DNA from 3 places in the Paeniglutamicibacter sp. NPDC091659 genome. Region 2 is predicted to be linked to each of the others. Evidence: riboswitches for the same ligand, from Rfam matches in the RefSeq annotation. Region 2 holds a riboswitch; each other region holds the start of a gene.

Evidence for each region. Region 2 has a riboswitch for S-adenosylmethionine ahead of ACIQLF_RS07790 (acyl-CoA dehydrogenase family protein). Riboswitches for the same ligand answer to the same signal wherever they lie in the genome.
Region 1: it holds a riboswitch for S-adenosylmethionine, as region 2 does, so the genes downstream of both, ACIQLF_RS17520 (bifunctional o-acetylhomoserine/o-acetylserine sulfhydrylase) here and ACIQLF_RS07790 (acyl-CoA dehydrogenase family protein) in region 2, are expected to answer to the same signal.
Region 3: it holds a riboswitch for S-adenosylmethionine, as region 2 does, so the genes downstream of both, ACIQLF_RS04015 (cobalamin-independent methionine synthase II family protein) here and ACIQLF_RS07790 (acyl-CoA dehydrogenase family protein) in region 2, are expected to answer to the same signal.

Annotation. Positions count from the first base shown of each region.
Region 1 is NZ_JBIVTO010000011.1:1,348-6,329, forward strand. Features, by position in the region: gene ACIQLF_RS17495 (phosphotransferase family protein) at 1-556, opposite strand, end outside; gene ACIQLF_RS17500 (CPBP family intramembrane glutamic endopeptidase) at 665-1,438, shown strand; gene ACIQLF_RS17505 (hypothetical protein) at 1,588-1,869, shown strand; gene ACIQLF_RS17510 (hypothetical protein) at 1,968-2,213, shown strand; gene ACIQLF_RS17515 (VOC family protein) at 2,293-2,937, opposite strand; SAM riboswitch class IV at 3,107-3,222, shown strand; gene ACIQLF_RS17520 (bifunctional o-acetylhomoserine/o-acetylserine sulfhydrylase) at 3,296-4,642, shown strand; gene ACIQLF_RS17525 (homoserine O-acetyltransferase) at 4,645-4,982, shown strand, end outside.
Region 2 is NZ_JBIVTO010000003.1:21,539-26,520, reverse strand. Features, by position in the region: gene ACIQLF_RS07795 (LLM class flavin-dependent oxidoreductase) at 1-1,201, opposite strand, end outside; gene ACIQLF_RS07790 (acyl-CoA dehydrogenase family protein) at 1,283-2,620, opposite strand; SAM riboswitch class I at 2,628-2,724, opposite strand; gene ACIQLF_RS07785 (zinc ribbon domain-containing protein) at 3,017-3,598, shown strand; gene fmdA (formamidase) at 3,649-4,905, shown strand.
Region 3 is NZ_JBIVTO010000001.1:879,480-884,461, forward strand. Features, by position in the region: gene ACIQLF_RS04010 (N(5)-(carboxyethyl)ornithine synthase) at 1-712, shown strand, start outside; gene ACIQLF_RS04015 (cobalamin-independent methionine synthase II family protein) at 823-2,052, opposite strand; SAM riboswitch class I at 2,067-2,174, opposite strand; gene ACIQLF_RS04020 (DUF4232 domain-containing protein) at 2,292-3,473, opposite strand; gene ACIQLF_RS04025 (alpha-ketoglutarate-dependent dioxygenase AlkB family protein) at 3,580-4,251, shown strand; gene ACIQLF_RS04030 (endonuclease/exonuclease/phosphatase family protein) at 4,254-4,982, opposite strand, start outside.

The sequences.
Region 1 (4,982 bases), on a different contig from region 2:
TGTGTCCGGCCAAGTCGCCGTGGACAAGCGCCGGTGGAATCGCGGCAAAGCCGGCGATGGTCGAGAGAACCAGTTCCGCCTCCGCGACCAGCCCCGCGGGCAGCGCCCGCAACGTCGCGGCGGTCTTCGCGGACGTCCAGGGGCCATTGAACGCAAAGGGCGGCGCCAGTAGGTGGGCCAGCGGCGCGACGTCGATGCCCGCAAGTTCCTCCACCAGCCGCCGCAACGCCGCGGCATCGCCCATGTGCGGGGCATGTGCGCTTCCCGGGAGGTAACGCTGGACCACTGCCGAGCGGTCGCCGCCGTGCCACACGGGGGTCAGTGCCGTCGGCAGCTCGAAACCGAGCCGGGGTGCCAGGGCTTCCACGAGGTCCACCCGCCGCTGCATCTGCCGTCCGGCAGCCGAGGTGCGGCTTATCCGCAGCACCGCCTCGTTTTCGGCGACGAGCACCGCATGGAATTGGCCACCCTCGTTGACGTGGGCGGATTCCCATGCCGGTCCCGGATAAAGGGATTGGGCGAGGGCAATTTCCTGTGGCAGCGGTTTTCGGATCACGGCACCATCCTTGCAGGTCAACCTCAAGGTGTTGATGCATCGCGACAAAGTAGGATCGGGAACATGAATCAAAGGTCTGTGGAGCAAAGCCAACCGATCGAACCCGCGATGCCACCGGCCTGCAACCCGGAAGGCAGCTCGCGCAAGGCGCTGAAGATCGAGTTGTTGATAGTGCTTGGCCTTTCCCTGGGGCAATCGGGCATCTACTCGATCGTGAACCTCATCGACAAGATGACCCGCGCGCCCCTGGGGTCGCAGACGACGTCACTGAATAACTCGCTGAACAAGCGCGAGTACTTCGACCTCACCTACCAACTCCTGGACATCTTCTTTGCCTTGGTGCCGGTCATGCTGGTGCTTTACTTGCTCTGGCGGTTGCCCGGCGGAAACGCCTTTGCCCGATTGGGCTTCGACTTCGCGAGACCGTTAAAGGACTTGGGATGGGGTGCGGGCCTGTTCCTGGCCATGGGCCTTGGGACGCTCGGTGTGTATGCGGCGGGCCGCGCGCTGGGGCTGACCACGCTCATTGTCCCGGCCGCGCTGGACGACTATTGGTGGACCATTCCTGTCCTTGTCCTTTCAGCGATCCGCCACGGCATCCTGGAGGAGGTCATCGTCGTAGGGTACCTCTTCGAGCGGCTGGGTCGCCTGGGATGGGGCAAATGGCAGATCATTGTCACCAGCGCCGTGCTGCGCGGCAGCTACCACCTCTACCAGGGCATCGGGCCGTTTGTCGGCAATGTCGCCATGGGCATCGTCTTCGGCTACGTGTATTCACGGCGGGGCCGTGTCATGCCGTTGGTCATCGCGCATGCGTTCCTGGATATCGCCGGATTCGTCGGTTACGCGCTCTTGGGTTCGGCCATCGGGGTGGGTTCCTAAAAACGGTTTGATCGCCGCATTTGTGTTCCCTTGCGCGAAGCCGGGGTCTCGCTAGGCTGACGGGAAAGCCGTTTCCCGTCAGCCCGTTTCCTCTCGGAAGAAAATGACGCCCGGGAGTTCCTCGTCAGGAGAACCGAGTGCCCGCAGCAATGAGTTCACAAAAAATGTTTCGGGTCGGGTTGATCCTGGGCATCATCGGCCTTTTCTTCAACATCCTTGTTTCGCCGATTTGGAACTGGCTGGCGATGAACCAGAACGACTTCGAACTGCCACTTGGCATGGCCGGCGCCGTTGTCTACGTCTTGCAACAAGGCGCCTTCTACGGTGGCCTGTTCCTGCTGGCTGGGTCCTTTGTCGTCCGTTCGGCGGAGGCAGCCGTGGACGGAATCCGCCAGGAACCGCAGATGCATCCCCGTGCGGAAGAGGACTGACGATCGCTGCTCGGCGATCTGTCACAGACCCCACTGATGACGGAGGGACGATGCCAAACTTCATGAGTTCGAGACAAATGTTGAGGCTGGGATTGACCATGGCCGTTGTCGGCGTGGTCTTTTCCTTCACGAGCACCGCCGTGACCCTATGGCTGTTTGGCGCTATTCCCGTGGCGTGGGACGTGTTCGCTGGCGCAGTCTTTGCGCTCCAACAGATCCTGTTCGTTGGTGGCATCTTCATGGCCATCGGATCGATCATGGTGCGGCACTTTGAGATCCTGAAAGACGAGGTACAGCGAGCCGCCGGTGGGGGAGCGGCCGGCCGGTGGCGGCAACAAGGTTAAAGAACCTCGGGGTTGTGGTGAGGCCGGAACTTCCGGTTTCACCACAACCCCGAGGCTGTTGTCTTGTCCTAATGAATCCCTATAGCGTGATCGAACCCTTGGGGGTTTCGAAGGTCACTGAGAGGATTCCCGGCGTGCCGTTGGGTGCCTGCCAGTTGACGGTGACGTCGCCGACCGGCAACTGCTCGGGCTGTCCGAGCCAGTCTGCAACGCGTTCGCTGGATCCGGCGATGCTGATCGACGAAATCTTGCCAACCGGCGGCAGTGCCTTCGACGGGTGCAGGTTCTCCGTCCCGTCATCCCAACGCAGCAGGTACGGGACCTGCGGGTCGGCGATCAAGCCGTTGACGCCGATCTGGCGCCAGGTCAGTTCCTGTCCATCGGGGAACTTCCGATTTCCCGGTACCGAGCTACGGCCTAGGCGAGCCTCGACCGGTGCCAAGTCATCAACCGCAACGCACCAGCCCATCCAGCCGCCGCCAAGTTCGGAACGGGCGCGAACGGCCTGACCGAACGGTGCCTTGTCCGATGCCGGGTGGTTCAGTACCTCGACAACTTCGAGGTACTGGTCATTCTGCAACGGGAAGATGACATTGCGAGTACCAAATCGTGGGTGAATACCGCCCTTTACAGATTCGAGTCCAAGGGCCGCGCCGATCCGAGCGGCAGTTGCCGCGAGGCCGTCGGGTCCACAAGCGTAAGTTACATGGTCCAACCTCATCATGTGCCCATCATGGCACGATGTGATCTGGCTCTCGAGTTAGGGTTACCTAACTTGAGTTTGGCTGGCGCTTTCATGGTCAAATTCGGGCCAGCGTCCCATTCCTTCCGCGTTGTCACATTTTGAGATGTTCTTGCGCGCCCGCATTTCCTTGCGCCAGACTGATTCACAAGGTCATGAGTTCCAGCAACAAGCCCCGGCTTGCTGGACGGCAACCCTCCACCGCGGTGGGGTGCCCCGGGTGAAGACCAGGCCCTGCGTCACAAGGACGCAGGACAAGCGCGGGCATGCCCCTACGTAGAATCCGACGCCACAGGTGTCGGCTACGGGCATACCCCTTGAATCCTCGAAGGGGAGAATAATGTCAAACGACTGGTCATTTGAAACTCGTCAGATCCACGTGGGCCAGGAGCCGGACGCCACCACCGGTGCGCGGGCCCTGCCGATCTACCAAACCACTGCCTTCGTGTTCCCGACCGCGGAAAGCGCTGCCGCGCGCTTCGCGCTGCAGGAACTGGAGCCGATCTACACGCGCATCGGCAATCCCACCCAGGACGCGGTTGAGCAGCGCATTGCCAGCCTCGAGGGAGGCGTCGGCGCGCTGCTGCTGGCCTCCGGCCAGGCCGCCACGACCTTCGCGATCCTGAACCTCGCGGAGGCCGGGGACCACATCGTGGCAAGCCCCAGCCTCTATGGAGGAACGCAGAACCTGTTCAAGCACACGCTGCGCAAGCTGGGCATCGAGGTCACCTTTGTTGCTGATCCCGACGACCTCGACGGCTGGCGTGCCGCGATCAAGCCGAACACCAAGGCGCTCTTCGGCGAGGTCGTATCCAACCCCCGCCAGGACGTCCTGGACATCGAATCGATCTCGGCCATCGCCCACGAGGCCGGCGTGCCGTTGATCGTCGACAACACCCTTGCGACCCCGTACCTGGTGCGTCCCATCGAATGGGGTGCGGACATCGTGATCCACTCGGCCACCAAGTACCTCGGCGGCCACGGCACGGCCATCGCCGGCGTCATCGTGGACTCGGGCAACTTCGACTTCGCCGCCGACCCGGAAAAGTTCCCGGGCTTCAACACCCCGGACGAGTCCTACAACGGACTGGTCTTCGGCCGCGACCTGGGCGTCAACGGCATCCTCGGCGCCAACCTCGCCTACATCCTGAAGGCCCGCGTCCAGCTGCTGCGCGACCTGGGGTCCGCAGTTTCCCCGTTCAATGCGTTCCTGATCGCCCAGGGCCTGGAAACGCTGTCGCTGCGCATCGAGCGCCATGTCTCCAACGCCGTGGAGGTCGCCAAGTGGCTCGAGGCGCAGCCGCAGGTCGAGTCGGTCAACTACGCCGGCATCGAATCGAGCCCGTGGTTCGAACGCGGCCGCAAGTACGGCCCCAAGGGCATCGGCGCGATTGTTGCCTTCGAAATCTCCGGCGGCCTCGAGGCCGGCCAGGGCTTCGTCGATGCACTGAAGCTGCACTCCCACGTGGCAAACCTCGGCGACGTCCGCTCGCTGGTGGTCCACCCGGCCTCCACCACCCACGCGCAGCTCACCGAGGCCGAGCGGGTCGCCGCCGGCGTTTCCCCCGGCTTGGTGCGCCTGAGCGTGGGCATTGAAAACGTTGCCGACATCATTGCCGACCTCCGGGCCGGTTTTGAGGCAGTCGCCTCGCTCGCCGAGGTTGAACTGCAGGGTGCCACTAATTGAGCGTGGAGACAGACGTGGTGCTTTACGACGCCGAAACGGCACAGACGCTGGGCTACGCCCCGGACGGGATCCTTCGGCACCTTCACACGGGTGAATACACCTTTGAAACCGGCGGCGTGCTTCCGGACGTGGTGCTGGGCTTTGAAACCTGGGGGACGCTTAACGAGGACGCGTCCAACGCGGTCTACATTGCCCACGCACTGACCGGGGATTCACACGTCGCACGCGGGCTCTCGACCGAGCCCGGCTGGTGGGACGGCTTTGTCGGACCGGGAAAGACCGTGGACACCGACCGCTACTTTGTGGTCTCGGCAAACATGGTCGGTGGCTGCTCTGGCTC
Region 2 (4,982 bases):
CGTCGACGTCGGTTTCCGCAACCCAGTCGATGAGCTTTTCCGCGACCTCGGCCCCGGAACCGACGGTGATCGGGCCGAAGCCGCCAACGCCGACCCATTCGGCAAGCTGGCGAATCGTCCAGGGGTTGCCGTCATCGCCGCTGGCCTTCTGGAACGTGGCGACGGAGGACTGGATGGCGTTCGACTTCACGTTGTCGCCGATGACGTCGTCCGGACCGTACGTGGACAGGTCGACGCCCATCCAGCCGGAAATCAGCGCCAGGGCGCCGTCAATGTCGGCGTAGGACTTGTAGTCCTCGAACTTTGCCTCGGCGCTGGCAGTGTCGGGGCCGGTGACGATGGTCTGCATGGCGTAGATGCGCACGTCGTAGCGGTCACGGCCAGCGGCCTCCGCGGCATCGCGGATCTTGGTGACGGTTTCCTTGAGGATTTCCTTGGTCGGCGAGGTCACGAACACGGCTTCGGCGTTTTCCGAGGCGAATTTCAGGCCGCGCGGAGAGGCGCCCGCCTGGAAGACCACGGGAGTGCGCTGCGGGCTCGGCTCGGTGATCGCGATGCCGGGAACCTTGAAGTACTTGCCCTCGTGCTTGATCTCGTGGACCTTGGTCGGGTCGGTGAAAATGCCGCGTTCGACATCGCGCACCACCGCGTCCTCTTCCCACGAGCCCTCGAGAAGCTTGTAGACGACTTCCATGTACTCGTCGGCGTGGTTGTAGCGCTCGTCGTGTTCCAGCTGGTCTTCCTGGCCCATGTTGCGTGCCGCGGAGGGCAGGTACCCGGTCACCACGTTCCATCCGACGCGTCCCTTGGTCAGGTGGTCGAGAGTGGCCAGACGACGGGCAAACGGGTAGGGGTGCTCGTAGGCGGTGCCGGCCGTGACGCCGAATCCCAGGTGTTCGGTCACTGCGGCCATGGCGGAGACGAGCATCATCGGATCGTTGACGGGAACCTGGGTTCCGGCGCGCAACGGCACCTCGTTGGAGCCGCCGAAAACGTCGTAGGTGCCCAGCACGTCGGCGATGAAGATGCCGTCGAACTTTCCCTTTTCAAGGGTCTTGGCAAGGTCGGTCCAGTAGGACAGGTCCTTGTAACGTGCGGACTGGTCCTTCGGGTGCTTCCACAGTCCAGGCGACTGGTGACCAACGCAGTTCATGTCGAAGGCATTGAAACGGATCTGGCGTTGTGCGGGAGTCGTGCTCATGATGTTCCTTTGCGGGGGTATGGGAAATCGCGGGTCGCAGAAGCAAACCCTGTCAGGGAAAGTTGTCTGTACCGAAAGGCCTTAGTAGCCGGCTGTTCCGGTGGTTGAGCCGAGGTCGCCGACGGCGTTGAGGCGTTTGGGAGCGGTTCCGTTTACCTCGTAGTCGCCGACGATGCGGGCCTTGTATATTGCGGGATTGTGGGTGGCGACGGTACGCGCGTTGCGCCAGTGCCTGTCCAAGTTGCAGCCCTTGGCTGTTGCCGAGGCCCCCAGCCCGTCAAAGAGCTTGGTCGCGGCCGAAAGAACCAGCGGCTGGACGATCGTTTGCGCCCGGTCTGCGGCGAGTTCACACACCGCAAAGCGTTCGGCCGGGCTGAGCGAATCATCGGCAAGTGCGACTTCTACCTCTGCGACAGCGGACAACACAATGGAATCCGTGGCGAAGGCGGTGGCCGAAATTTCACCGACCAGCTGCAGGACCTGGGGCTCGTTTCGGATCGGGACACCCGTTCCGGTGCTGAAGGTGCGGGTTCGGGCCTGCACCGCCGAGCGCACGTCGTTCAGCGACGCGCGGGTGATCCCTGCCTGCACGGCAAGCAGCACCAGCTGGAAGATCGCGGATTCCGGGTCGTTGGTTTGCTGTTCCTCCGGCAACAGGGTGTCGACCGGAACATCCTGGAACGTCGTGGACCCCGTCCCGGTGAGCTGTTGGCCGAAGCCATCCCAGTCGTCGTAGATCTTGACGCCGGAGCGCTGCGTGGAGACCACGGCGATCTGGCGGCCGGGAAGCTTCGGGTGGGAGGCTGCCACGGCAACCCAGTCCGCGTAGATGGTGCCGGTGCAATAGTATTTTTCGCCGGTCACGAACCAGTGTTCCCCGCGCTGCTCCAGGGTGGTGTTGAGAGAGCCAAGGGTGTTTCCGCCGCGTTCGGTGTAGGCGTTGCCGACGATCTGGCCGGCGGCGATTCGTTCGGTCCAGCGGCTGCGCACGGCCGGGTCCCGCAGCGTGAGCGCCGATTCGACGAAGGCGATGTGTGCACGCCACAGGTGCGCCACCTGCGAGTCCGCCTCGGCAAGTTCAATGAGGAGGCGGAAGAGGTCGCTCAGGCTTGCACCGTACCCGCCCTCGCTGACCGGGATCCGCAGGGCGCCGAAGCGCTCGCGGTTGAGCCAGCCGACCTGCTCGTAAGGGAGCGTCCGATTGGCATCGCGCTCGCTGGCACCTTCCGCAATCCGGGCAAACACCGGTCGGAAAATCGCGGCAAGTTCGTCGTAGTGCCCGTTGTTCGGAACACCCGGAGTCAGCTTGAGCAGGTGTCGAGCCGGCGCATTGCTTGCCAGCGCCTCCAACGAGACGGACCCAAAAATATTGGGGTCGGTTTCGACATCGAAGGTGTGAAGGGGGGACTCAGCGGCCATGATTGGTTCTCCATCGAGTCTGGCGTGAGCACCTACCGCCCAATTAAGGGGAGGGGTTGCTGCGGCGTCATTGAGCCAGATCTCTCGGCCGCTCTGGATGGTTGTTGTTCATATTTCTACAAGGTTACGTGGCACCGCGCAAATGATCGGCGTCACATTTGTACTTGCGATCACCCCATTGAACCCCTTGTACCGACCGGGATTCAAAGCTAGCCTGAGCGAAACGGGCAGGTGAGAACGCCTAATCTTGTCCGGTTGGCAATCCTGATCCGTCACGCTTCATCAGCGCCGAAAGGACACCCGGTCGGTCTTGTTGGTTACTCCACGTTGCTGCAGCTCTCGTCATACAGGGCCTCCGTGCCTGCGTGAAAATCCACCCGCCAGACGGCCGCAATCATGATTTTCTTGGCCAGGGCCATACTGCGCGCGTTTCCCACAGCCGATTGTCCTCCAGAAGCGACGATCGGGCGGTTTCGACTGAATCCCCGACGCCCACTTCGGCCTCGCCGGTCCGCCTCGCCGGCCCGATCCCTGGCCTTTCCGGCGAGAGATCGGGCCGACGTTCCCGCCTTGCGTGCTCCGTTGCCGTCCACGCGCCTTTCTGTCGCACATCCGTTGCCGTCCACGCGGGATCCGCCTTCTCAGGAACAACCCAAAACATCCGGTTTTCAGCCCCAATCGAGAGGACATTACATGCCGCTGTACGACTTCCGATGCCCCGAGGGAACAGTCTTTGAATCGGCGTTCCCCATGGCAACGGTGCCGGATTCCACAACCTGTCCCGAGTGCCGGCAGCAGGCCCGGCGCCAGATGAGTTCGCCTCGCCTTTCAATCGCCAACACCACCGAGTTCAAGCTCATTGATTCAGCGAAACGCAGCGCCCACGTACCGGAAGTGGTCACGGGCCGCACCGGTGCAACAAAACAGGCAACCCGATACACCCACAACCCCCTGCACCAAAAGCTTCCGCGCCCCTGACCGGACGCCGGATCCCCGCCCAAGTACGACATCGTTTAAGGAGAAGCACCATGCCAGAAGTGATATTTCCGCTCGATTCGACCAAGAAGTTCGAGGATCAGGAAAAACTCGGCCACAACCGTTGGCACCCGGAAATTCCGCCGGTGGCCACGGTCAAGGCCGGCGACGTTTTCCGCGTCGATTGCCGCGAATGGTTCGACGGAGCCATCAAGAACGACGACTCGGCCCAGGACATCCTCGATGCACCGCTGCTGACCGTCCACAAGCTTTCCGGTCCGTTCGCCGTGGAGGGTGCCAAGCCGGGCGACCTCCTGATCGTCGACATCCTTGACGTGGGCCCGATTCCGCAGGAGGACAGCGGGCCGCTGGCCGGCCAAGGTTGGGGATACACCGGCATCTTCTCCAAGAACAACGGCGGCGGCTTCCTGACCGACCAGTTCCCCGACGCCTACAAGGCAATTTGGGACTTCACGGGCCAGGTCGCCACGTCCCGGCACGTACCGGAAGTGTCCTTCGAGGGCCTGATCCACCCGGGCCTGATGGGCACCGCCCCGTCGGCCGCGCTGTTGGCCAAGTGGAACAAGCGGGAGGGCGACCTCATTGCCACCGATCCCCTCCGCGTCCCGCCGCTGGCACTTCCGCCGGAGGCCGAGCACGCCGTGCTGGGCGGGGTTCCGGCCAGCGAGTGGGGACGGGTCGGCTCAGAGGCGGCACGCACCGCACCGCCGCGCGAGAACGGCGGAAACCAGGACATCAAGAACCTCTCCAAGGGTTCGCGGATCTTCTATCCGGTGTTCGTCGACGGCGCGAACCTGTCCCTGGGCGACCTGCACTTCTCCCAGGGCGACGGCGAAATCACGTTCTGCGGTGCGATCGAAATGGGCGGCTTCATCGACCTGCGGGTGGACATCATCCGCGGCGGCATGGACACCTACGGGGTTTCGGAGAACGCCATCTTCATGCCGGGCCGCGTCGATCCGCAGTTCAGCGAATGGATCGCGTTCTCCGGCACCTCGGTAACCCTCGAGGGAGAGCAGCGCTACCTGGATTCGCACCTGTCCTACCAGCGCGCGTGCCTCCACGCGATCGACTACCTCACGAAGTTCGGGTACTCCCGCGAACAGGCCTACCTGCTCCTGGGTGCGGCCCCTATCGAGGGCCGGCTCTCGGGCGTCGTTGACATCCCGAACTCCTGCTCGACGGTCTACCTGCCCACGGCAATGTTCGACTTCGACATCCGGCCGTCCGCGAGCGGCCCGCACCAGATCAACCCGGGGATGGGAGCACCCAGGGCCGAAAACAAGTAAACCGGTCCGTCCGTTCCACGGATGCTCAAGGGCGCCTGCGCTGTCCCGCTGGCGCCCTTGAGCATTGCACGAAAATC
Region 3 (4,982 bases), on a different contig from region 2:
ATACGCATCCGTCATCCACGCGCTCCAACTCTGTGGCTCCACCGGCGACTACGGCCGGAAGCTCACCGCGGTCGTCATCGGCTTCGGCGCCACGGCCCGCGGGGCCGTGACGGCGCTGCGCGCCCACGGCATACACGACATCCGGGTCCTGACCAATCGCTCGGTCGCCGCCGTGGCTTCGCCCATCCACTCGGTGCAGATGGTGCAATTCGAACACGACGGGGGCCCGCACCTGAGCGAGGTCATCACCGACGACGGACGGGTGCCGCTGGCCCCGTTCCTTGCGGAGAGCGACGTGGTGGTGAACTGCACGCTGCAGGACCCCAACGCGCCGCTCATGTACCTGCGGACCGGGGAACTGGCCGCTTTCGCCCCCGGCAGCATCATCGTCGACGTGTCCTGCGACGAGGGCATGGGATTCGAATGGGCCAGGCCGACCACCTTTGCCGACCCCATGTTCACGGTGGGCAAGAACATCAACTACTACGCGGTCGACCACAGCCCGTCCTACCTGTGGAACTCGGCGAGCTGGGAAATCAGCGAAGCGGTGCTGCCGTTCGTCGAAGACGTGCTGGGCGGCCCCGGAGCGTGGCAGGCGAACAACACGGTGGCCAAGTCGATCGAGATCCTCGACGGCGTCATCCAGAACCCCTCGATCCTCGAGTTCCAGCACCGGGCAAAGACCTACCCCCACCTGGACGTCGAAGGCTAACCGAGTTCGCCCGATTGCTGCCCATCGGGTGGACCTGGGCCACACCCGAAGAAGCCGCCGCATGCTGGTGCGTGCGGCGGCTACTTCGCGGATGAAGCGGATTGTCTCGATCAGGCGATGACCGCGGCGCCCTTCCACAGGCGCTTGGTGGCCAGCGCCGCGCCGGCGCCGAGGGCCTCCAGCTTGGCCATGGCGATCTGCGGGTGGACACGTCCGCCCAGGCCGCAGTCGGTGGACGCGATCACGTTCTCGCGGCCCACCAGGTTCGCGAAGCGCTCGATGCGGTCGGCGACAAGCTCCGGGTGCTCGACCACGTTCGTGGCATGCGAGACGACGCCGGGGACCAGGATCTTTCCCTCCGGCAGCGCCCGGTCCTCCCAGATGCGCCATTCGTGCTCGTGGCGGACGTTGCCGGCCTCGAAGGAGATCATGCCGGCGTTGATGCGCAGCACCGGGTCCAGGATGTCGGCGAACGGGATGTCCGTGGTGTGCGGTCCGTGCCAGGAACCCCAGCACACGTGCAGCCGGATCCGCTCGGCCGGCAGCCCGCGCAGCGCGTGGTTGGTTGCCTCCACGCGCAGCTCGAGGAACTTCAGGTAGTCCTCGAGGCTCGGCTCCGGGTTGACCTGGTCCCAGGACTCGGCCAGCGACGGGTCGTCGATCTGCAGGACCAGCCCGGCATCGAGGATCGCCTTGTACTCCTCGCGCATGGCATCCGCGGCGGCGAAGAGGTACTCCTCGTCGCTGGTGTAGAAGTCGTTGGCCAGCCGGGCACAGGACGCGGGGGAGAGCGCCGCGAGGAAGCCCTCCTCGGTGCCCGTCGCCGCCATGGCGGTCTTCAGGTTCTTGATGTCCGATGCCACCAGGTCGTGCCCGGTGTAGGTCAGCGGCGCGACGACCTTCGGCTGTGTGGTGGCCTTGCGGTGCGCCAGGATGCCCGAGGTCGGATCCGCGTACGCCTCGGCGAAAGCCTGGCGGTCGCGGCGGTCCGGGAACGAGGTGAGCACCACGTTGCCGGGGGTGGAACGGTTGACCGAGGTCTCGGCCCAGCGGTCCACGGTGGTTTCCTCCAGGCCGCCGAGGCGGGCGAAGGAGTAGTTCCACCAGGCGCCGAAGTCGACGGCGGAGGACATGGTGTGCCCGAATTCGCCGTCGTTGGGGATGTCGATGCCCAGCTCGCGCTGCTTGGCGACGATGCCGGTGACCGAGGCCTCGAGGAGTCCGTGGAACTCGGGGGTGATCCCGTCGCGTTCCTTAGCCTCGTTGGCGGCCAGCAGCTCATCGGTGCGGGGCAACGAACCTGCGTGGGTGGTGCGGATGTGGCTGTTGTCAAAGGACATGGGCGATTGCCTACTTTCCATCGAACCTGGCAGTAGCACCGTTACCGTTTCAGAGGCCTCGTCGGCGGGTTAGGTTGCTGCGGCTTCATCGATCCAGGTCTCTCGGCCGCTCCGGATGGTTACGAATCAATACCTATCATGGAACAGTTTCTTGTCATTCTTTGGCGCGCTCGTGTTACGTCGTCCGGGCCGTGGTCAACCGGCGTGCCCCCGGCCACGGGCCCGAACCGTGCCGGAAGCTAGTCGTTGGGTCCGGGGTATGGGCTCGTTTCGACGGTCTTGCCTGCCTTCTGCCAGGCGGTGACGGACACGGTTCCCCTGTCGACGATGTCCAGGTCGACGGTCGAGTTCTGGCGCAGGGTGCCCGCGTACGGGGCCACCAGGACGTTGCCGACGCGGGTATCGCCCGCGGATACCATCGCATTCCATCCCATGAAGGCCTCGGCGCCCTGCCCGGGAGCGAGCGTCACGCGTGCGACTCCCGGGTCATCGGTCATGAACGAGCCGCCGTGGACCACCAGAACGTCGATGGCCCAGCCGTCAACGTTGTCGAAGGCGAGATCGGGGTAGGACGCCAGGACGCAGGAAGCCGCCCCTGCATTGGTCAGCCCCATGCGCATTGCCCGGTGGCCGGTCGCGCCGTCGGGTTCGGACACGGTCAGCGAGAGATCCTTGCCGTCGCACCAATCCGTTCCAGCCGGTTGCGTCGCATAGGAGACGCTGGGCGAGCCAATGGGATCGGGTTCCGGGGATGCGGGCGGGGCCGTGACAGGCGGGTCGAAAGCGGCCCGCGCCTTGGTTTCCCGGTGGGCCTGCGGGATCGCAATCACCAGGGTTGCGGCCATGAAGATGGCCGCAACCGCGACAAGGAGCCCCGGCATGCCGAAGGCCTTGCGTCGGCCGACGCCGTCGGGGCGTTGCCTGGCGACCAACGTCCCGGCAACCACCGGAAGCCATCCCCAGAAGATTCCCCAGTATCCCGCCGCCAAAAGGTCGGAATCGACGCCTTGGAAAAGCATTGTCAGACGCGGAGGCGGCCAGTTGGCGATGAGCTCGCCCAGCGCCGAGAGAACGCTTGTGGCAAAGGACGCAACGACAATGCACATCCACGTTGCGAAGAAGCGGATGCGCCTATGTGCAGGATCCAGCGCATTCAAAGGGCCGACGAGCAACAAGGCACAGACCGTGAAAAGCATGAACGTGAGCGTCGAAACCAGAGCCAAGAACACGGGCCAGATATCGACCGTCCGCCATGCAACGAGGGCTATCGTCTCCGGAAAGAGCAGCTGCACGAAGGACACGGTGAGCAACCCCGGGCGTGTAACCAGCCAGCCATTCAGCGCGCCGCTTAGCAGCCAGCCAACGCCTGCGAATCCCGCGATCCACGTGCTCCGGGCAGCCAGTCCTTTGTCGTTGCTCATGCCGACAAGCCTAGTCGCACGCCATTTCGGGCGATTCATGCTCCGGGGTAGGGTCGGTCACGGATAATGAAATCCTGGATTCGATCCGCGACCCGAGGAGATTATTTTGAGCACGCTCTTTTCGGAGAGTTTCCTTGACCGTTCCCGGCGGGAACTCAGCCCCGGCGCCGTCTGGGTTCCCGACTGGCTCGGTCTGGATGAACAACGCTGGCTTGTGGACAGGTTCCATGAGTGGGGGCGGGGACCCGTGCCGCCACGTGCCGCCAAGATCGGTTCGGGCGAAATGTCGGTCCAGACGGTATGTCTGGGCTGGCACTGGCAGCCCTATGCCTATTCCCGCAAAGCAACCGACGTCAACGGAAACCGTGTGCTCGAGTTCCCCGAGTGGATGGTCAGGCTGGGGCGCAAGGCCATCTTCGCAGCCACCGGCGACCCCGTCGCCGCGGAGAACTACACGCCGGACACCGCCCTGGTGAACTACTATTCGGACGACTCGAAAATGGGCATGCACCAAGACAAGGACGAACAATCGACCCAGCCGGTCGTCTCGATTTCCATCGGTGACACCTGCCAATTCAGGTTCGGAAATACAAGCAGCCGGAACAAGCCCTATGAAGACATCGCGCTGGCTTCGGGGGACCTGTTTGTCTTCGGCGGCCCGGCACGATTGGCCTACCACGGGGTCACGAAGATCCTGCCCGGCACCGCGCCCGCCGAGTGCGGCCTGGCCGCGGGGCGGATCAACATCACCATGCGGGTGACCGGCCTGGAGGGTTAGGGTCAGGACCCCGGGAGATTCACGGTGGCCCGCACGGCAAGGTGGTCGCTTTCCCCGGCGGGGACGACGGTGTTTGAGGTGACTTCCAGGCCCCGCTGAAGCACATGGTCCAAACGCATGAATCCAAAGGGCTCGCGCGGCCAGGTGAAGCCGAACATGCCTTCATCCTGGTTTGGCTCATCCATGGTTTCGGTGAGCACGGAGAAGGACCTGTCGGTCGATGTCGCATTGAAATCGCCCACGGCGATGACCGAGGGGCTCGTATCGGCCCGCAAGGTAGCAGCCAGCTGGGCGAGCATTTCATCGCGGTTTTCGTGGTCGTTCGGGCGGGCCGAGGCAGCATGCACGGCATAGAGGCGGATGCTTCCCGCCGCGGTGTCGACCTGGGTAGTCAAGGCCCGTTTCCAGCCCAGTCCCAGGTCCAGGGGCTGCGAGCGGGAAAGGGGGTACTTGCTCCAAACCCCCACGGTGCCGACCACATAGTGATGCGGATAGTCAGCATTCAGCGCGGCGGTGACGTCCTGCCCGCTGCCCGCATCCAGTTCCTGAAGCGCGATGACATCGCTGCCCCCGCGGGCCAGTTCGAGGGCCGAATCAACGGCAGCCCCGGTGCCTGCCTTGATGTTCTGGCTGCTGACGGTCAAGGTATGTGCGGAGGCCTTCGGGACGGTCCAGGAGAGCGGCACCACGGCCGCGCCGAAGCCCGCGAGCCAAACCAGCGCGGGGACCAA